One region of the Nakamurella deserti genome, then DNA from elsewhere that is predicted to be linked to it. Evidence: riboswitches for the same ligand, from Rfam matches in the RefSeq annotation. Region 1 holds a riboswitch; each other region holds the start of a gene.
The links. A riboswitch is a leader RNA that binds a small molecule or an ion and turns the genes downstream of it on or off. The one in region 1 is predicted to bind S-adenosylmethionine.
Positions count from the first base shown of each region.

Region 2: another riboswitch for S-adenosylmethionine. It lies ahead of DB033_RS17105 (TIGR04028 family ABC transporter substrate-binding protein); the one in region 1 lies ahead of DB033_RS16320 (MetQ/NlpA family ABC transporter substrate-binding protein).
Region 3: another riboswitch for S-adenosylmethionine. It lies ahead of DB033_RS11970 (DUF4395 domain-containing protein); the one in region 1 lies ahead of DB033_RS16320 (MetQ/NlpA family ABC transporter substrate-binding protein).
Region 4: another riboswitch for S-adenosylmethionine. It lies ahead of DB033_RS14450 (bifunctional o-acetylhomoserine/o-acetylserine sulfhydrylase); the one in region 1 lies ahead of DB033_RS16320 (MetQ/NlpA family ABC transporter substrate-binding protein).

Region 1 covers NZ_QCXS01000003.1:667,413-672,353, reverse strand. The annotation lists gene DB033_RS16330 (methionine ABC transporter permease) at 1-459, opposite strand, end outside; gene DB033_RS16325 (methionine ABC transporter ATP-binding protein) at 482-1,507, opposite strand; gene DB033_RS16320 (MetQ/NlpA family ABC transporter substrate-binding protein) at 1,542-2,507, opposite strand; SAM riboswitch class IV at 2,742-2,857, opposite strand; gene DB033_RS16315 (response regulator transcription factor) at 2,973-3,635, opposite strand; gene DB033_RS16310 (BlaI/MecI/CopY family transcriptional regulator) at 3,705-4,061, shown strand; gene DB033_RS16305 (M56 family metallopeptidase) at 4,066-4,941, shown strand, end outside.
Region 2 covers NZ_QCXS01000003.1:833,230-838,170, reverse strand. The annotation lists gene DB033_RS17115 (GNAT family N-acetyltransferase) at 1-82, shown strand, start outside; gene DB033_RS17110 (EamA family transporter) at 110-991, shown strand; SAM riboswitch class IV at 1,065-1,178, shown strand; gene DB033_RS17105 (TIGR04028 family ABC transporter substrate-binding protein) at 1,568-3,187, shown strand; gene DB033_RS17100 (ABC transporter permease) at 3,304-4,242, shown strand; gene DB033_RS17095 (ABC transporter permease) at 4,244-4,941, shown strand, end outside.
Region 3 covers NZ_QCXS01000002.1:2,615,689-2,620,629, forward strand. The annotation lists gene DB033_RS11965 (TerC family protein) at 1-915, opposite strand, end outside; SAM riboswitch class IV at 1,404-1,517, shown strand; gene DB033_RS11970 (DUF4395 domain-containing protein) at 1,552-2,043, shown strand; gene DB033_RS11975 (PucR family transcriptional regulator) at 2,047-3,237, opposite strand; gene DB033_RS11980 (DedA family protein) at 3,438-4,166, shown strand; gene DB033_RS11985 (hypothetical protein) at 4,238-4,540, opposite strand; gene DB033_RS11990 (TrmH family RNA methyltransferase) at 4,653-4,941, opposite strand, start outside.
Region 4 covers NZ_QCXS01000003.1:228,348-233,288, forward strand. The annotation lists gene DB033_RS14440 (ScyD/ScyE family protein) at 1-303, opposite strand, end outside; gene DB033_RS21690 (hypothetical protein) at 404-529, shown strand; gene metX (homoserine O-acetyltransferase MetX) at 841-2,124, opposite strand; gene DB033_RS14450 (bifunctional o-acetylhomoserine/o-acetylserine sulfhydrylase) at 2,165-3,568, opposite strand; SAM riboswitch class IV at 3,791-3,906, opposite strand; gene DB033_RS14455 (hypothetical protein) at 4,028-4,630, opposite strand.

The DNA.
Region 1 (4,941 bases):
GTAGCCGAGGATCAGCGGGCCCAGCGCCTCGGGGATCAGCAGGCCGACGATGATGCGGATCGGGGAGGCGCCCATCGAACGGGCCGCCTCGATCACCCCCGGGTCGACCGTCACCAGGTTCTGCTCGACGATCCGGGAGACGCCGAAGGACGCGGCGATGACGAGCGCGAAGGTGGCCGCTCCGGTGCCGATGGTGGTACCGATCACCGACAGCGTCAGCGGGCCGATCGCGGTGATGAAGATGATGAACGGGATCGGCCGGACGACGTTCACCAGCAGGTTGAGAACCGTGTACACGACGACGTTCTGCAGCAGACCCCCGCGCCGGGTGGTGAACAGCAGCACTCCGATCACCAGCCCGAAGAAGCCGCCCAGCACCAGCGTGGCCCCGGCCATCCAGAGGGTCTGCAGCACCGATTCGCCGTAGATCGGCCACAGCAGGTTCCAGTCGGTGTTCACCGGGTCACCTCCGTCACGGTGTTCATGCGGCGAGCTCCGTGACGGTGGTGACGTCGCGGAGGCGGTCGACGACGGCGGCCACCGCCGGATCACTGCCGGTCAGGGCGAGGGTGAGGGTGCCGAACGACCGGCCGTCCAGCGCGCCGATACCGCCGTGCACGATCTCGAAGCCGACGTCGCCCTCGCGGGCGGCGGCGCCGAGGACGGCGCCGATCCCGTTGCCGTCGGTGACCCCCACGCTGACCAGCCGGCCTTGGTGGGCCGCCTCCAGCCGGGCGACCTCGGCCGCGTCGGGCCGGTCCCGCAGGACGGTTCCGACGAAGGTCCGTGCGGTCGGTGTCCGCGGTGAGGCGAAGACGTCGAACGTGGAACCGATCTCGATCACCCGGCCCCGCTCCAGCACCGCGACGCGGTCGGCGATGGTGCGCACCACGTCCATCTCGTGGGTGATGACCACGATGGTCACGCCCAGTTCGGCGTTGACCCGCTTCAACAGCCGGAGCACGTCGTGGGTGGTCTCCGGGTCCAGTGCGCTGGTCGCCTCGTCGGCGAGCAGGATCGTCGGCTGGTTGGCCAGCGCCCGCGCGATCCCGACCCGCTGCTTCTGCCCGCCCGACAACTGGTCGGTGTACTCCCACGCCTTGTCGGTGATGCCGACGAAGTGCAACAACTCGGTCACCCGCGCCTCGACGGCCTCCTTCGACCAGCCCGCCACCTTCAACGGGTAGGCCACGTTGCCGTAGACGGTGCGCGAGCGGAACAGGTTGAACTGCTGGAACACGGTGCCGATGGTGGCGCGCACCGGGCGCACCTCCCGCTCGGACAGCGCCGACACCGCTCGCCCGTCGATGACCACCTCGCCGGAGGTCGGCCGCTCAAGCACGTTGACCAGCCGGGCCAGCGTGCTCTTGCCGGCGCCGGAATAGCCGATCACGGCGAAGATCTCGCCGCGCTCGATGCTCAACGAGACGCCGTCCACCGCGGTCACCGCGGAGCCCTTGCCTCGGTAGGTCTTGGTGACGTCCCGGAACTCGATGACCGGGGTCACCGCCGCAACCCTCGGCAGCGGAGGGGTTCCCGGTTCACGAGGCGTCCCGGACGACGGTCTCCAGGCCGGCCAGGATGGTGCCGAGGTCGGCGGCGGGACGGTCGACGATGACGGCAGTGTCCTTGGACGCCGCGACGACCGCCGCCGTCACCGACGGGTCGTGGTAGAGCTGGGCGATCCGCAGGAAGGTGGGGTTGTCCTTCTGGTCCGCGCGCGCGACGAAGGCGTTGATGTACGGCTCGGCCGCCGGCGCCGCCGGATCGTCGTTGTACAGCGCCTTCGACGGGTCGAGATCGGCGTCCAGGGCGAAGTTGTTGTTGATGACCGCGGCGTCGACCGAGGGCAGCGAGGCCACCGTCTGGGCGGCGTCCACCGGCGTCACGGTCACCTTCGAGGCGGCGGCGTCGATGTCGGCGGGGGTGCTCAGCGGGTCGCCACCACCGGTCAGGCTGATCAGGCCGGCCTGCTGCAGCACCAGCAGGGCGCGGGCCTGGTTGGTGGCGTCGTTCGGGATGGCGACCTGGCCGCCGGCCGGGATCTGCGCGAGATCGGTGTGCTTGCCGGAGTAGACGCCCAGCGGTACCACCACGGTCGCGCCGATCGGCGTCAGGGTGTCGGAGTTGGCGACGTTGTAGTTGGCCAGGAACAGCAGGTGCTGGAACAGGTTCAGGTCGATCTGACCCTGGGAGAGCGCCGGGTCGGCCTGGGTGTAGTCGGTGAAGTTGACCAGTTGGATGTCGATGTTCTCCCTGGCCGCGAGATCGACCAGGATGGGCCAGTAGTCGGCACTGGCCTCGGTGGTGCCGACCTTGACGGTGACCCGGTCGGCGGCGGCCGCGGGCTCGTCGCCGCCGCGCAGCGTCGCGAACAGGATGCCGGCGACGGCCACCACGGCCACCACGGCGAGCACGATCCAGCGGGTGGGGCCGCGGTCGCGGCCGGGGCGGGCGGGTAGAGCGGTGATACCGGACGGGGTGGGTGAGTCGGGGGTGGTGCTCATGGGTGTACCTCCAGGGGGACGGGACACCGGTCGCCGGGCGCGGCCGTGCACCACCGGGGAGGCGGTGCGGAGCGGCGACGGGACGCGGTGCGGGGGGTGCGGACCCGTCAGGCAGGTCCGCGGGACGTCAGGGCCGGCGACAGCCCCCGGACATGGCCCGGCCGGGCGACGGGCGCACGGACGGACGGGACGGGGACGTCAGGGCAGACGGGGACAACGCGGAACTCCTCGGCAACAGTGCGCTTGCGCCGGACCGGGACGGTCCGCCACCTGGTCGTCACCCGGAGCACCCCGCCGCACAGGAGGGTTGCCGGCCAGCTAGCCGGGGCTTGTTGCTGGCACTCGTGACCGTCGCCCACGGTAGGCAGCCGCGGCGGAGGCGTCAAACCGACGGGGTGTGATCTCGGGCCGCGGACGTGACTACCGTTGCGCAACCGGTGCTCTCGCGCGGTGTGGGCCGCGTCGTCAGGCCGGAGGAGGTGCGGCGGGTGCGGTGCCGATGCCGTGCAGCCGCCAGGCGATCGCCGCGGCGTGGGTGCGCCGGCTGACGCCGAGCTTGGCGAACAGGCCGGTGATGTAGTTCTTCACCGTCTTCTCGGCGATGCCCAGCCGTGCGGCGATCTCGCGGTTGGACAGGCCGTCGCCGATCAGCCGCAGGATGCGCAGTTCCTGCGGTGTGCAGTCGGTGGTCTCGTCTCGGAGGGCGCAGCCGCGCCGGCTCGGACAGCTGGACCGGGCGGTCGCGGTGAGGGCGGCCCGGATGGCCGGCGAGGCCGCGTTCTCGGGCAGCGGGGCGAAGCGGGCGCACGCCGGATCGGTGCGGCGGTCTCCGCCGAGGGCGACCAGGGCGACCCCGGGCGCGGCGTCGGCCAGTCGGCACCAGGTGGTGGCGTCGATGAGGTGGGCGGCGACCACGATCGTCCGGTAGCCGCCGGCGGGTGCGGCCGCCACGGCGGTCAGGGCGTCGGTGAGCGAGCCGACGGCGCGGACCTCGGCGCGGGAACCCTCCAGGATCGACATCAGACCGACCCGCACCAGCGGACGGTCGTCGACCAGCAGCACCCGCGTCGTCGGCTCGGCCACGGCCACGGCGGGACCCGGACGAACCGGGGCTGCCGTCGAGGTCATGCACCCAGTATGCTCTACACAAGGTAGAAGTTTCTACATGACGTAGAACAAGTTCTGGACGGTGCGGACGTGAAGACCCTCGGCGATCTCGAGCGGGCTGTGATGAACGTCCTCTGGGACGGCTCCGGTCCGTTGACCGTGGCGGAGCTCGCCACGCGGCTGCCCAATCCGGACCTCGCGGCCACCACGTTGCTCACCGTCCTGTCGCGGCTGGAGGGCAAGGGTTTCGTCGTCCGCCACAAGGTCGGCCGGGCGGCGTCGTTCGCTCCGACGGCCACCCGGGAGGAGCACGTCGCCGAGACCCTGCGGGCGGTGCTCGCCGACGCCGCGGATCCGTCGGCGGCGCTGGCACACTTCGTCGGCGGGGCCTCGGCCGAGGAGGCCGACGTGCTGCGCGGAGCGCTGCGCCGCCGCCGGCGCGACTGATCCCGTGCTGCTGACCGGGGGGTTGCTGGCGATCCTCGCCGTGCTGCTGGCCGACCCGGTCCCGCGGCTGCTGAGCCGCGCCCGGTGGGTGGAGCGCGAACCGGTCGCGGCGCTGGTGCTGTGGCAGGCGGTGGGTCTCGCCGCCGGGCTCTCCCTGCTCGGCGCCGGTCTCGAGCTCGCCTTCCACGATCACGGCACGAGCCTGCCGGGCGCGGTCGGGACGGTGCTGGGCAACATCGCCGACGGCCGTCCGCTGCGTGGCTGGGGGGCGGCGCGGCTGGTCGTGCTGGTGCTGACGGTGGCGCTGGGCCTGCGGTTGTTCTGGACGCTGGTGCGCAGCATCGCCCGGGCCGGCGCGGCCCGGCGGCAGCAGCACGACGCCCTCGACATCCTGGCCACCCCGTGGCCGGTCGAACCGGGTGTCCTCGTCCTCGATCACCCGACCGCGGTCGCGTACTGCCTGCCCGGTGCGGTGCCCCGGCTGGTGGTGTCGCGCGGCACGCTGGACGCGCTGACCGACACCGAGCTGCGGCTGGTGCTCGCGCACGAGCGCGCCCACCTGCGGTTGCGGCACGACGTGGTGGTGCTGCCGTTCGTCGCCTGGGGCGCGGCGTTGCCGTTCCTGAACAGCGTCCGCCGGGCGCAGCGCGCGGTGGCGGCGCTCGTCGAGATGATGGCCGACGATGCGGCGGCGGTCACCGTCGACGAGCGGGCCGCGCTGCGGACCGCCCTGTGCCGGCTCGGCGGACCGACCGCGAACCAGGCCGTCGCGCTGCGCTCGGCGCGGCTGGACCGGCCCGCCGAGACGCGTCCGGGGATCCGGCGCGCCGCTCACGCCGCCGCGGCCGGGCTGCTCCTGCTGCCCACGCTGCTGGTGCTG
Region 2 (4,941 bases), 170 kb from region 1:
CACCCCGGACACCCTGGTCCGGCCGGACTGGACGGTGCGGGTGCGCGGGCTCGCGGAGTGCCGCCCGCAGCTGGGGATCTGACCCCGCGCGCGCCACTACTGTCGGGACGTGCCGTCGCCCCGCAACCTGATCGCCGTCACCCCGGCACCGGCGCTGTTCCTGGTCTCCGGGTTCACCCAGTACTACGGCGCCGCGCTGGCCGTCGGCCTGTTCGTGCTGGCGCCGTCGGCGGTCGTGGGGTGGCTGCGGATCGTGGTCAGCGCGATCATCCTGCTGGCCTGGCGGCGCCCCTGGAAGCAGGGCTGGAGCCGCCGGGAGCTGCTCGCCTCGGCCGGGTTCGGAGTGGTGCTCGCCGCGATGAACCTCTGCTTCTACGTCGCCATCGAGCACCTGCCGCTGGGTACCGCGGTGGCCATCGAGTTCCTCGGACCGGTCGCGGTGGCCGCGATCACCGGCACCGGCTGGCGTGACCGGCTCGGGATCGCCCTGGCGCTGGCCGGAGTCGTGCTGCTGGCCGGCGTCAGCCTGGAGGGCGGCTGGACCACCTCGGTGGTGATCGGGCTGGTGGCCATCTTCGGGTCCGGCCTGTTCTGGGCGTTCTACATCATCCTCGGCCGCCGCATCGCCTCCACCCGCGACGGCATCACCTCCCTGAGTGTCGGGATGACCGCCGGCGCGCTGGTGTTCGCGCCGTTCTGCGTCTGGCAGGTCGGCGGCATCGTCTCCCACGGCCCGGCGCTGCTCGCCCTGGTCGGCATCGCGGTGCTCAGCTCGGTGATCCCGTACGCGATCGAACAGGTCGTGCTGCGCAAGGTCACCGCCGCCCGGTTCGCCATCCTGCTGGCGCTGCTCCCGGTGACCGCCGCTGTCACCGGCGCGGTGTTCCTGGCGCAGATCCCGCACGCCGCGGAGATCACCGGCATGGCGCTGGTCTGCGCGGCCATCGTCCTCAGCGCCCGCAAGTCCGGTGGGGAACTCGCCACCGGCTGACCTGCCGCCCCGAGGTTGTGAACGGCACCACACAACTTGTGGATCGTCGGTGAACGGCAGTAACTTCGGTACCGGTCAAGAGTTCCAGCACGCAGCTCCGGCTCGCTGGACAGCAACCCTCCGACGCGGCGGGGTGCTCCGGATGACGACCAGGCGACCGCATCCCGCGGAACCGCAAGCGCGGCCGACACGGCCCAGCACAGAACAGGCCGGATCCATGCACCAGCACCCCGCGCTCCCCGTGCGTGGTCTCTGCGCGTACCGGCGCCGGCACGTCGATCTCGGCCGGACCAGCTCGATGCTGTGTCGGGGTCCTGTTACCGCCTGACCAGGCCGACACCGCCCGCGGTGTCCCCTCCCCGTACCACGACGTCCGGTCCTCCCCGGACGCTCGCTCCCGGCGCCGTCGCACGGTGGCCGCCCGCTCCCCGCATCCCCCGGAACCCGGCACTCGCGCCGTTCCGGCCCAGAAAGGAACCCGTTGTGACGTCCGACGTGTCGAATACTCCCCGCTCGCGGGCACCGCGGCTCGGCCGCCGCCTCGGGGCGTTGGCCGCCGCCGCGGCCGTCGCCCTGGTGGCGGCGTGCGGTGGCTCCGACGGCACGTCGCCGGCCACCACCGCGGCCGGCTCGGCCTCGGCGCCGGGCACCCCGGTCACCGGCGGCACCCTCACCTATCTCGACAGCGCCGCCCACACCAACCTGTATCCGCCGTCCGGCGGCTTCTATCCCAACGGCGGCATCCTCAACCAGATCACCGACAAGCTGACGTACCAGAACCCCGAGACCCTCGAGATCGAGCCGTGGATCGCCGAGTCCTGGACCGTCAACGACGATCTCACCCAGTACACCTTCGTCATCCGGCCCGGCGTCACGTTCTCCGACGGCACCGCGCTGGACGCGCAGGCCGTCGCCGACAACTACGACACCTTCGGCCTGGGCAACCCGGACCTGAAGCAGCCCGTGTCGGAGGTGTTCAACAACTACGACCACAGCGAGGTCCAGGACGCCTCCACGGTGACGTTCTTCTTCAAGAAGCCGTCGCCGGGGTTCCTGCAGGGCACCGCGACGATCGGCGCGGGCCTCGTCTCGGCCGCCACGCTGGCCCGGCCGTACGAGGAGCTCGGTTCCGCGACGAACATCATCGGCTCCGGCCCCTTCACGGTCACCGGTGAGACCCTGGGCAAGCAGATCGACCTGAAGGTCCGCGAGGACTACAACTGGGCGCCGCCGAGCGCCGCCCACCAGGGCCGGGCCTACCTGGACGGCATCACGCTCATCGTGGCCGCCGAGGACAGCGTCCGGATCGGCTCGCTGCTGGCCGGCCAGGCCGACGCCATCCGCCAGGTCGAGGCCTACGACGAGCCGCAGATCACCGGGGCCGGACTCGCACTGCTGCGGGCCTCCACCCGCGGGGTGAACGACAGCATCGCGATCCGGCCGGACAACCCGTTGGTCGCCGACCTGCGCGTCCGGCAGGCGCTGCTCAAGGCCACCGACAGCGCCGAGGTCGTCAGCACGCTGCTCAGCGACAACTACCCGCAGGCCACCTCGGTGCTCGCCAAGGACGCCCCCGGCTACGTCGACCTGGCCGACAAGCTGACCTTCGATCCGGACGGCGCCAAGGCGCTGCTGGACGAGGCCGGCTGGGTCCCGGGAGCCGACGGCATCCGGGTCAAGGACGGGAAGCCGTTGGTGCTGAGCATCTACCACACCTACGTGCAGCCGCAGAACAAGCAGGTGCTGCAGCTGGTCTCGGAGCAGTGGGCCAAGGTCGGCGTGAAGCTCGAGGTGCTGCCCGGTGACGCCGGCAGCGTCGCCGCGGACAACCTCGACCCGGCCAAGACCCCGCTGCTGGTGGCGATGGTCGGCCGCGCCGACCCCGACGTCATCAAGAGCGGCTTCTACCCGAAGAACCGCGACTGGCTGCTGCAGGTCGGCGGCAGCAGCACCCTCGTGCAGAGCTACACCGACACCGAGCTGAACGGGCTGCTCGAGGCCCAGACCGCGGAGGTCGATCCGGCGAAGCGCCTCGAGATCATCGGCGACATCCAGAACCACGTGCTCGACCAGGCGCTGCTGATCCCGATCTTCGAGGAGCCGCAGATCTTCGCCGCCGGCACCTACGTCAACGGCCTGGAGTTCGAGGCCGTCGGCCGGCCCAGCTTCTACGACACCTGGCTCTCCGAGCGCTGACACCTGGCTCTCCGAGCGCTGACACCTGGCTCTCCGAGCGCTGATCCACCGTCCCGGGGCCGGCCCGCCCGGCCCCGGGACACCGCACCACACCGCTGACACCGTTGAGGATCCTCATGACGCGCTATCTGCTCGGACGGGCCGGTCAGGCCCTGCTCGTGCTGTGGGCGACCTTCACCGCGGCCTTCGTGCTGCTGCAGGCCCTCCCCGGTGACGCCCTGCTGATCAAGTTCCAGAACCCGGAACTGGGGCTCAGCCCGGAGCAGATCGCCGACATCCGGGTCTCCTACGGCGCCGACACCTCGCTGGTCACCCAATACCTGCACGCGCTGGGCAACTTCGTCACGCTCGACTGGGGCTACTCCATCCAGGCCGACGTGCCGGTGTCGCAGCAGTTGGCGACCAACATCCCGCCCACGTTGCGGCTGGCCGTCCTGGGGCTGGCGCTGGCCGTGGTGCTGGCCGTCGGGATCGCCGTGCTGGCCAACCTGTCGCCGTTCCGCTGGCTGCGGTCGTTGCTGGAATCGCTGCCGGCGCTGTTCATCTCGGTGCCGGTGTTCTGGCTCGGCATCATGCTGATCCAGCTGTTCTCGTTCCGGCTCAAGCTCATCCCGGTCATCAACCCGGGCTTCTGGGAGGGCCTGATCCTGCCGGTGCTGACGCTGGCGGTGCCGATCTCGGCGCCGCTGGCGCAGGTGCTGCTGCGCAGCATCGACGACGTGCGCACCCAGCCGTTCGTCACCGTCGCCCGGGCCCGCGGTGCCGGCGACGCCTGGGTGCTGACCCGGCACATCGGCCGCAACGCCGTGCTGCCCACCCTGACCATCGCCGGCATCCTGCTCGGCGAACTCATCGGCGGGGCGGCCATCACCGAGATCGTCTTCGGGCTCAACGGCATCGGCCAGATGACCGAGAGCGCGGTCCGCAGCCAGGACGCCCCGGTGCTGCAGGCCGTGGTGATGCTGTCCGCGGTGGTGTTCGTGCTGGTCAACCTGGTCGTCGACCTGCTGTACCCGGTGCTCGACCCGCGGCTGAAGTCGAAAGTGAGTGTCTGACATGGCCTTTCTGACCTCCGGCCCGGGCGGCGCCGGCGCACCGCTGGTGCTGGACTCCGACGCCGCACCGGTGACCCCGACCGCACCGGCCCCGCGGCGCCGGCGCGGTGCCCGCCTGGCCGACTGGCGCCGTTGGAGTCCCACGCTGGTCCTGGCCTGGCTCGTCGTCCTCGTCGTGCTGCTGTGGACCGTCGCGCCGGGCTGGTTCACCGACTTCAGCGCCACCTCCGGGGTGGCCCGGGAGAAGCTGCAGGCCCCGGGCGGCGCCCACCTGCTCGGCACCGACCAGCTCGGCCGGGACCTGTTCGCGCGCCTGGTGTACGGCTCCGTCCAGTCGGTCACCGGTGCGCTCGTGGCCGTCGGCGTCGGCCTGGTCGTGGGCACCCTCATCGGGTTGCTCGCCGGGTCGGTCGGCGGCTTCCTCGACGCGCTGCTGATGCGGGTGGTCGACGTGCTGCTGGCCATCCCCAGCCTGCTGCTGTCGCTGAGCATCGTCATCGTGCTGGGTTTCGGCACCGTCAACGCCGCCATCGCCGTCGGTGTCGCCGCCGTCGCCGCGTTCGCGCGGCTGACCCGCTCGGAGGTGCTGCGGGTGCGCCGGACCGACTACGTGGAGGCGGCCTTCGGCAGCGGCGGCACCTTCGGCAGCGTGCTGCGCCGGCACATCCTGCCCAACTCGGTGAGCCCGATCATCGCGCT
Region 3 (4,941 bases), on a different contig from region 1:
CAGCGACAGCACGATCGAGAGCGTCAACGCGACGACGATGACCGCCAGCGAGACCAGCGACGGGATCTCCGGGATGGAGGTCGAGATGGTCTTGTGGCCGGCCTGCAGGAACAGCTTCACGCCGATGAAGGCGAGGATGAAGGCGAGACCCTTGCTCAGCAGGTGGAACTTCTTCAGCATCCCGGCGAGCAGGAAGTACAGGGCACGCAGGCCCAGGATGGCGAAGGCGTTGCTGGAGTAGACGATGAACGGGTCGCTGCTGACGGCCAGCACGGCCGGCACGCTGTCGACGGCGAAGATCAGGTCCGCGGCCTCGATGGCCACCACGACCGCCAGCAGCGGGGTGGCGATGCGCTTGCCCGCCTCCTTGTAGAAGAACTTGGTGCCGCGGTACTCGTCGGACACGGGCACGATCTTGCGGAGCATCCGGACCGCGAAGCTCTTGCCCGGGTCCATCGACTCGTCATCGTCCTTGAGCATCTTGATCGCGCTGTAGATCAGGATGGCGCCGAAGACGAACAGCACGGCGGTGAACTTGGTGACGATGGCGACACCGGCGGCGAGGAAGATGCCGCGGAACACCAGGGCGCCGATGACGCCGTAGAACAGCACCCGGTGCTGGTACTCACGGGGCACCTTGAAGTAGCCGAAGATCAGCGCGAAGACGAACAGGTTGTCGACGCTGAGGGACTTCTCCAGCAACCACGCGGTGGTGAAGTCGACCGCGGCGCCGCCGCCCAGGGTCAACCAGACGACGACGGCGAAGATCAGCGAGAGGCCGACCCAGACCGCGCTCCAGATGGCGGCTTCCTTGAACTTGATGACGTGCGCACCGCGATGGGCGAGCAGGTCGACGGCCAGCATGATGACGACCACGGCGCCGAAAGCGGCCCAGGCCCAGAGGGGAACGTTCACGGCAGTCCTTCGCAGGGGGAGTCGGGTGTGGTGCGGGTTGGCGCTGCGGCAGACCTCGCCGCGATGTCTCCAGAGTGCCGCCCTTCCGACTGCCCAACCATGAACACTTCGACACAAGGTGCGCCCTTTTCGTTGCCGAACCTCGGCAGATTCACTCCGAAGATGGTAAACGTCTGTCAAAGCCCTCGGAGTGGTGTGCGACCGCGGACCGACGGGACGCGGATGGAGGTCAGCCGACTCCGGCCCGACGCCGACCGGCCCCCCGGACGCACCCCCGGGCGCGGCTGTCGCGGTGGCGCCGGACCCGCGCGCAACCGAGGCGCGGCTGTCGCGGCGTCACCGACCCACGCCCGACCGGACGCACGTCGGGCGCGGGCTGCCGTGCTGTCACCGACCCACGCCCGACCGGATGCGCGCCCGGGCGCGGGCTGTCGCGGTGTCGCCGACGCAGTCCAGACCCGGATGCGCGCCCGGTATCGTGGCGTTCAGGTGATGAGCGTCAGCGACAAGCTCTGGCTGGCTGACCGGCAACCCTCCGCGACGACGGGGTGCTCCAGGAGAACCACCTGGCCGGCGTCGACCGACGCCGGCAACGTCGTGACCGGATGCCGTCCGGTCCCGTTCCCGGGAGCTGCCGTGGCTGCGGTGTTCGCCTTCCCCCACCCCGTCAACGAGAAGGCCGCGCGGGCCGTCGCCGGCCTGGTCGTGCTGCTGAGTACCGCCGTGCTGGTCACCGGCAGCCCCTGGTTGCTGGGCCTGCTGGCCCTGGGCTTTCTCGCCCGGGTGGCGGCGGGGCCGCGGTTCTCGTTGTTCGGGCGGCTCGCCACCCAGGTCATCGCGCCGCGACTCGGCCCGGCGGTACCCGTGCCCGGACCGCCCAAGCGGTTCGCGCAGGCCGTCGGCGCGACGTTGTCGATCGCGGCCTTCGGGTGCCTCGTCACCGGTTCTCCCACCGCCGCCCTGGTGCTGGTCGGGATGATCACCGTGGCGGCCACGCTGGAGTCGGTGTTCGCCGTGTGTCTCGGCTGCGTCGCCTTCGGTCGGTTGCAGGCGCTCGGCGTCATCCCGGCGTCGGTGTGCGAGGCGTGCAACGACATCCGGCTGCGGCGACCCTCGGCCACCTCCTGACGGTCAGGCCCGGTCCGGCCAGCCCAGCAGCCGGGCGCCGGTGACCGCGGTCTGCAGCTCGAAGCGCTGCGCCGGGTCGGCGGGGTCGCGTCCGGTAAGTTCGGCGATCTTGGCCAGCCGGTAGGTCAGCGCCCGCACCGACAGGTGCAGCGAGCGACCGGCCAGGGAGGCGTTACCACCCGCGGCGAAGTACGCCTCGAGGGTCTGCAGCATCGGCTCGACACCGCCCCGGGCGTGCACCAACGGCGCCAGCACCGTCTCGACAAGCTCCAGCATCGCGGCCCGGTCGCGCACCAGAACCCGGTGCATCAGCAGATCGGCCGCGTCCAGCACCTGGGCGGTCCCGCCCAGCTGGGCACCCAGCTCGAGTGCCTCCAGCGCCTGCTCGTAGGACGCCCGCACGCCGCCGGGGCCCTGGTGCGCCCGGCCCACCCCCATCCGCCAGGAGCCCACCGCGGCGGTCCGGCGGAGGTTGACCCCCTCCCCGGGATCCGACGGCAGGCTTCCGGTCAGGCCCGCGATCACCTCGTCGATCGCCGCCCGGTCCGGCGCGGCGAACACGACGACCAGGAGTCCGTCCTTGGTGGTGACCAGCGCGTCGGCGTCGGCGCTGCCGCCCTGGATGGCCCGTTCGAGCAGGGTCGTCAGCGGAGAGCTGTCGGTGAAGTCGCGTTCGGCGCGCACCACGATGACCGCCTGCGGGCCCACCAGGCTCAGGCCGAACAGGCCGGCGCGCTGCACGAGGTTGGGCAGCGCCTGCGCGCCCCCGATCAGCAGGTCGTCCACGAACTCCCGGCGGGCGGCGACCTGCGACCGGACGAGATCCCGCCGGGCGAGCTGGTACCCCTCGATGAGGACGGCGACGGCGTCGTCGACCGACCGCAGCATCACCTCACCGGCCTGCACGACCGCCGCCGGATCGTCCCGGGCCGCGACCACCTCGGGGAGATGCCGCCAGAGCCGCCAGGCGGCGGACAGGTAGAGATCGACGAGCGCCCGCGGCGGCACCCCTCGATCGGCCGCCGCGCGGCCGGCGTCCCGGTAGCGGGCGAGGTCGCGGCGCTGCAGCCGCCGGCCGGACGCGACCGCGTCGACCAGCACCGGCAGGAAGTCGTCCAGCAGGGCGACATCCACCCCACCGGCGTCGGCGGCCGCGCGGGCGCCGATCTCGGCCACCGGTGGACCCTGCGTCACGCTGCCTCCCGGATCGGACACCGGCGGACGGGCCCGCACCGATGAGCAAGGTACCGGCTCGACCGCGCGCCCACCCCACCGCGGGCGCCACCACGCAGCGTGAACCCGGTCCGGCGACCGGGGGAACCGCAGGTTGCGTGGGTGTGGCCTTCCTCGCGAAGCCCCCGAACGGCGGGGTCACTGATCCATACTGGTCGACGATGATGACGACTGAACTCGCCCTGCTGCCCGGCTGGCTGGACCCCTCGAACCTGATCTCCTCGCTGGGATCGTGGGCGGTGGTCGGCGTGCTGCTGATCATCTTCGCCGAGTGCGGCATCCTGATCGGCTTCTTCCTCCCCGGTGACACGCTGCTATTCCTGGCCGGCCTGCTGGTCGCCCAGGGCGCCGCCGGCGGTATCGACATCAACATCTGGTTGTTCGTCGCACTGCTGGCGCTGGCCGCCTTCGTCGGCAACGTCGTGGGCTACTGGATCGGTTACAAGGTCGGTCCGGCCGTCTTCAGCCGCCCGGACGCGAAGTTCCTGAAGAAGGAGCACATCGACCGGTCCGCGGCGTTCTTCGAGAAGTACGGGAAGATCACCGTCGTACTGGCCCGGTTCGTGCCGATCGTGCGCACGGTGGCCACCGTGATGGCCGGTGCGTCGAAGATGGACCGCAGGATCTACCTGACCTACTCCGCCATCGGCGGGATCATCTGGGTCGCCACCGTCACCCTGGCCGGCTACTTCCTCGGCCAGATCACCTTCATCCGCGAGAACGTCGACCTCATCTTCGTCGCCGCGGTCGCGGTCATCGTGCTCGGCCTGGTCGTCCCCGCGGTCATGCACCTGCTGCAGAAGCGCCGGAAGGGCATCAGCCCCGCCGAGTCCGACGCGGCGGTCGACGACGCGGCCGAGGGCATCGAGAACGACGCCAAGACCGTCTGAGTCCCCTCACTCCGACAGAACCCCCGGGCCGACGGCCCGGGGGTTCTGTCGTCCGGGGCGTCGGAGTCCGGTCAGCGGGCGGTGCACCAGCCGTCGGGCAGGCTGATCCCGATCCCCAGGAAGGACGTCGCCTCCCGTGTGGTCGGGTTGTCGACCGCCCCGGAGACCGAGTCGCAGGCCTGTCCCTGGACCTCCTCGGCGTAGCTCACGACCTTGTCGCGCTGCTGCCACGCCACGAGGACCAGGACCGCAGCGACGACCAGGCTGATGATCTTGCCGACGATCTTGCGGATCACGATCGCGAGCAGCAGCCCGATCACGGCGATGGCGATGATGGCCACGATCGCCACGGTCTTCACGGTTTCCAGGTCCACGCTGGTGAGGGTAACCGGCGCGGCGGGGCGTTCCGGGTACGCCGGCTCGGCCGGTCCCGGCGGGCGCGTTCGTGGTCGTGGCGGCGTCGCGGTCCGCGACGGGACGCCGTGCTCAGGCCGGCGGTGGTCCGGCGTGCTCGCGGATCCAGGCGTGCATCACGATCCCGGCGGCCACCCCGACGTTGATGGACCGGGTCGAGCCGAACTGGGCGATGGACACGTGGAGGTCGGCCGCGGCGGTGGCCTCCGGGCTGAGCCCCGGCCCTTCGGCACCGAAGAGCAGGACGGCCCGCTCGGGCAGTGCGGTGCGCTCCAGGGGTGCCGCTCCCGGCAGGTTGTCCACCGCGACCAGCACGAGACCGCGTCGCCGGATGTCGTCGGCGAGTCCCCCGACCGTCGGG
Region 4 (4,941 bases), 440 kb from region 1:
GAGGCCGGCCCCGAGGTCGGTGAGCAACGGCGTCACCTCGCCCGACCGGACGTCGACCCGGGAGACCCGGCCGGCGTCGGCCTCGGCCACGAAGATCGTGTGGCCCCGGCCCTTGTCGGAGATCTGCCGCGGCCCGTCGAGACCCGAGGCGACGACGGTGATCCCGCTGGGGTCGCCACCGCCGTGCCCGCCGTGCCCGCCACCACCGTGCCCGCCACGCCCGTCGCCGGCCTGCGCGACCGGTGACACCAGGGCGGCGGCGAGCAGCCCCGCCGCCGACCCGACGATCCATCTGTTTCGCATCCGCACGTCTGCTCCGCTCCTTCGCGGCCCGGTGGACCCGGGCGGTCAGGCAGGAAATTAGTCCGGTCCGTCCGGCCCGGGCCAGACCTGTGGAGCGGCTGTGAACGTTCGGGAAGGCGTTTCCGTCGGTCGGCTCAAGCGGGTCGACCACGTGATGTGGGTCACACCCCTGTTCGCCGCAGGGTCGCTCATCGCCGTTGCGCTGACCGGCGCGACCCGCGCGTGACCGGTCGTCGGACCGTGGTCATTCGCCCGCGAGATCGGCGTCGTGGGGGTGCCCGTCGACGTCGGCGAACCGTCGACGCTGACCGTGACGCAGCGCCAGACTCCCTTCGACTTCGGCGCTCGCGGGTTGGGCGTCGTGCGGGTTCCCGTCCGAGTCGGCGGGCCTGGCGACGCTCACCGGTGACGCGTCGTCGGGTTGCCGGGCGACATCGGCGGGCTCCCGATGCTCACCGGCGTGGCGTCGTCCGTGTGCCGTTCGAGGTCGTCGGGCCGTCGGTGCTCCTGGTGGCGCTGTTGGCGCGGCGGCGCGCCTCAGCGGTCGACGGTGCCGGCCACCCGGGCGGCGCGCACGGAGGCCACCGCGTCCGCGACGACCGCCTCCACCTGATCGGCCTCGATCAGGAACCCGTCGTGACCGAACTCCGAGTGCATGGTGACGACCGGGCGGGTGGTGGGGGCGGCCGCGAGCTCCAACCCCAGGTGCGGGGGGAAGAGCCGGTCGGAGTCGACGACGGCCACGGTGAGTTCGGCGGTGATGCGTTGCAGTGCGGCGGTCAGACCGCCGCGACCACGGCCCAGGTCGTGGGAGTTCATCGCCTCGGTGAGGCACAGGTAGGAGTTCGGGTCGAACCGGCGACCGAGCTTGGCCCCGTGGTACTCGAGGTAGGACTGCACGGCGTAACGCCCGCCGTCGGCGGTGCTCTCCCCCGGCTGGTCCTGACGACCGAACCGGGTGTTGAGCTCGTGCTCGCTGCGGTAGGTCGCGTGCGCGATCTGCCGCGCCACCGCCATCCCGGCCAACGGCCATTCGCCGTCGTAGTAGTCACCGCCGTGGAAGTGCGGATCCGCCCGGATGGCCGACAGCTGCGGCGTGGTCCAGCCGATCTGGTCGGCTGAGGAGTAACCGCAGGTGGCCAGGGCGACGGCCGCCTGCAACCGGCCGGGCTGGCCGACGGCCCACTCCATCACGCGCATCCCGCCCATGGAGCCGCCGATGACGGCCAGGAAGGTCCGGATGCCGAGCGCGTCGGCCAGTGCGGCCTCCGCGGCGACCTGGTCGCGGATGGTGAGGGTGGGGAACCGGGAGCCGTAGGGACGCCCGTCCGCCGCGATGGACGACGGGCCGGTGGTGCCCTGGCAGCCGCCGAGCACGTTCGGCGCGACGACGAACAGCTCGTCGGTGTCCAGCACCGCGCCGGGGCCGATCAGACCGTCCCACCACCCGGGCGTCGGCTGACCCGGTCCGGCCGGGCCGACCACGTGCGCGTCACCGGTGAGCGCGTGCAGCACCAGCACCGCGTTGCCGCCTGCCTCGTCGAGCGTGCCCCAGGTCTCGTACGCCATCCGGACGTCCGGCAGCACGGCGCCGTTCTCCAGCACGAGGTCGCCGATGTCGGCGAAGCGGCGGCCCGCCACCGGATCGCCTTCCCGCCAGATCTCCGGACGCGGCGTCACTTCGACGCGGGACAGCGGCGAGACGGTGACGTCGGGGCGCCGCCCGGGAACGGCGGACAGCACCGCCCCCGCCCGGACGCCGGTGGAGCCGGCTCCCGGGTCGGGCGCGGTGCGATCGGCGTAGGCCATGGAGATCAGCATGCCAGTTTCGTGGTCGTAGGAGTGTGAACGTTCAACGATCTCAGACGCCCGCGGGGGCCACTTCCGGTTCGACGGGCTCGACGGCGGCGTCCGCCGGCTCGGCCACGGCGGCCTCGTTCGCGGCGGCCGCCGCGGCGAAGCCCTTCTCCAGATCGGCCAGGATGTCGTCGATGTGCTCGATACCGACCGCGAGCCGGATCAGGCCCGGGGTGACGCCGGTGCTGGCCTGCTCCTCGGGGGTGAGCTGCGAGTGGGTCGTGGACGCCGGGTGGATGACCAGCGACCGCACGTCACCGATGTTGGCGAGGTTGGAGAAGATCTCGAGTCCGTCGGCGAACGCCTCTCCCGCGGCCGCGCCGCCCTTCACCTCGAACGCGACGATGGCGCCGCCACCGTTCGGGGAGTACTTCCGCTGCAGCGCATGCCATTTCGACGACGCGAGGGCCGGGTAGTTCACCGAGGCGACCTCCGCCCGACCCTCGAGGAACTCCGCGACCGCGGTCGCGTTGGCGACGTGGCGCTCCAGCCGCAGCGACAACGTCTCCAGCCCCTGGTTGAGCAGGAAGGCGTTGAACGGTGTGGTGGCCGGGCCGAGGTCGCGCAGCAACTGCAGGCGGGCCTTGAAGATGAACGCGACGTTGACGCCGAACAACCCGTCCGGGCCCAGGTCGACGCCCCAGGTGAGGTTGTTGTAGCTCGGGTCCGGGGTGTTGAAGATGCTGAACTTCTCGGGATCCGCGGTCCAGTCGAAGTTCCCGGAGTCGACGATGACACCGCCGATGGCGACGCCGTGCCCGCCCAGGTACTTGGTGGTCGAGTGCACCACGATGTCGGCGCCGTGCTCCAGCGGCCGGATGAGATACGGGGTGGCGACGGTGTTGTCGACGATCAGCGGCACTCCGTTGGCGTGCGCGACGCCGGAGACGCCTTCGAAGTCGAGGATGTCCAGTTGCGGGTTGGAGATGGACTCGGCGTAGAAGGCCTTGGTGTTGGGCAGCACCGCCGCCTGCCAGGACTCGAGGTCGTCCGGGTTCTCGACGAAGCTGACCGTGATGCCGAACTTCGGCAGCGTGTAGTGCAGCAGGTTGTAGGTGCCGCCGTACAGGCGCGGGGAGGCGACGATGTGGTCGCCGGCGTTGGCCACGGTGAGCAGCGCGATCGACTCGGCGGCCTGCCCGGAGGCGACCAGCAGCGCACCGACGCCGCCCTCGAGCGCGGCGATCTTCTGCTCGACGGCGTCGTGGGTGGGGTTGTGGATGCGGGTGTAGATGTTGCCCAGCTCCTGCAGGGCGAACAGCTTCGCACCGTGCGCGGAGGAGTCGAAGGCGAAGGAGGTGGTCTGGTAGATCGGCAGCGCGCGGGCGTGGGTGGTGGCGTCGGGCGCCTGGCCGGCGTGGATCTGGAGGGTCTCGAACTTCCAGTCGTTGCTCACGGAGATGCTCATTTCTCGTCGCCGACGGCGACGGGGAGGGCGGTCCGACGGGGCGCGACAATGCGACGGTCGACGGCGGATCGCGGGGATCGGGGTGGTGCGGGCCGGTGGGGCTGATCGCGTGCGGCGGACGGATCCGGGCGGCGGGCGATCAGCCGCGCGTCAGCGGCGACAACACATTCGTGCACACACAGCGGCGCTCCGTTCAGGCGTCCCACTGGTCCACCTGCTGGCGGACCGCGCTTGTGTCCCGCACTTCGCGGGACACCGGGTCAATCACCCGGGGCACCCCACCGCGTGTGGAGGGTTGCCGCCCAGCGAGCCGGGGCTTGACGCTGGAACTCATGACCTGGTCGAAAGTGTATCCGACCGTTCGGGGGGACAACGGTGTGATCGCCGGGTCCGGCTCGGCCGCTCCGTACGGTCCGGCGACGGCGCGGGAGGGTTCCCCGAGAGCCGTCGTGTGCGCGGTCAGACCAGCAGCGCGTTGGTCGCCAGGTGCCCGGCGAAGATGTCGAGCACCTCCCGCGCCTGGACCCCGTCGCGGCGCGCGACGTAGTCGATCATCAGGCCGTCGAGGGTCGCCTGCACCAGGGCGGCGAGCTGCGGGACGGGGACGACCCATTCGATGCCGTACCGGGCCTCGACGCCGGCCAGCCACTGCTCGGCGATGCGCAGGTGGGTCGTGTGCAGCGAGAACCCCATCCGGGCCAGCAGCCCCGGGTCCCCCACCTGGCCGAGCAGCAGGACGTGCAGGGCGTGGTGCTCGTCGATCCGCTGCTCGATCATGTCCCAGACCGCACGCAGCGAGGTGCGCAGCCCGGTCTCCAGGCACGCGGCCAACCGGACGGGGCCGCCCGGATTGGCGACGTGCGAGTCGAGCAACCTCGCCGTGATCGCGACGTAGATGCTCTCCAGGGAATCGAACCAACGGTCGAACTCGGCCCGCCCGAGGCCGGCGGCGGCGCAGATCGCGTCGGCGTCGATCGCGCCGAGACCACGTTCGATGAGCAACGTGACCGTGCTGTGCAGGATGCGTTCGCGACCGTCGAGGGCGGTGTCGGGAGAGTGCACGGATCGCTCCTGTCGTGGGTCGCACCGGTCGGCGGATCTCGGGACCGGGCGGCTGTCGTGCGGGTCGCCCGGTGTGCGTGGTGGGCCCAACGGACGGTGCGGCTTGAATAATAATGCGCACGGGCCGGTCGCGAGGGCCGATCGAGTCGCCCGTCCGCTGGTGCCTCGGGGCGGGCCCGGTGGGATGGGCGGATGATCGGTGCCTGGCGGGTTGAGGTGGTGCTCACCGCCGAGCTCCAGAGCATCCGGCGGTCGGCGGAGTCGCCCGGCGCTCCGGGGCGGGCCCCGGTGGGATGAGCGGATGCACAGTG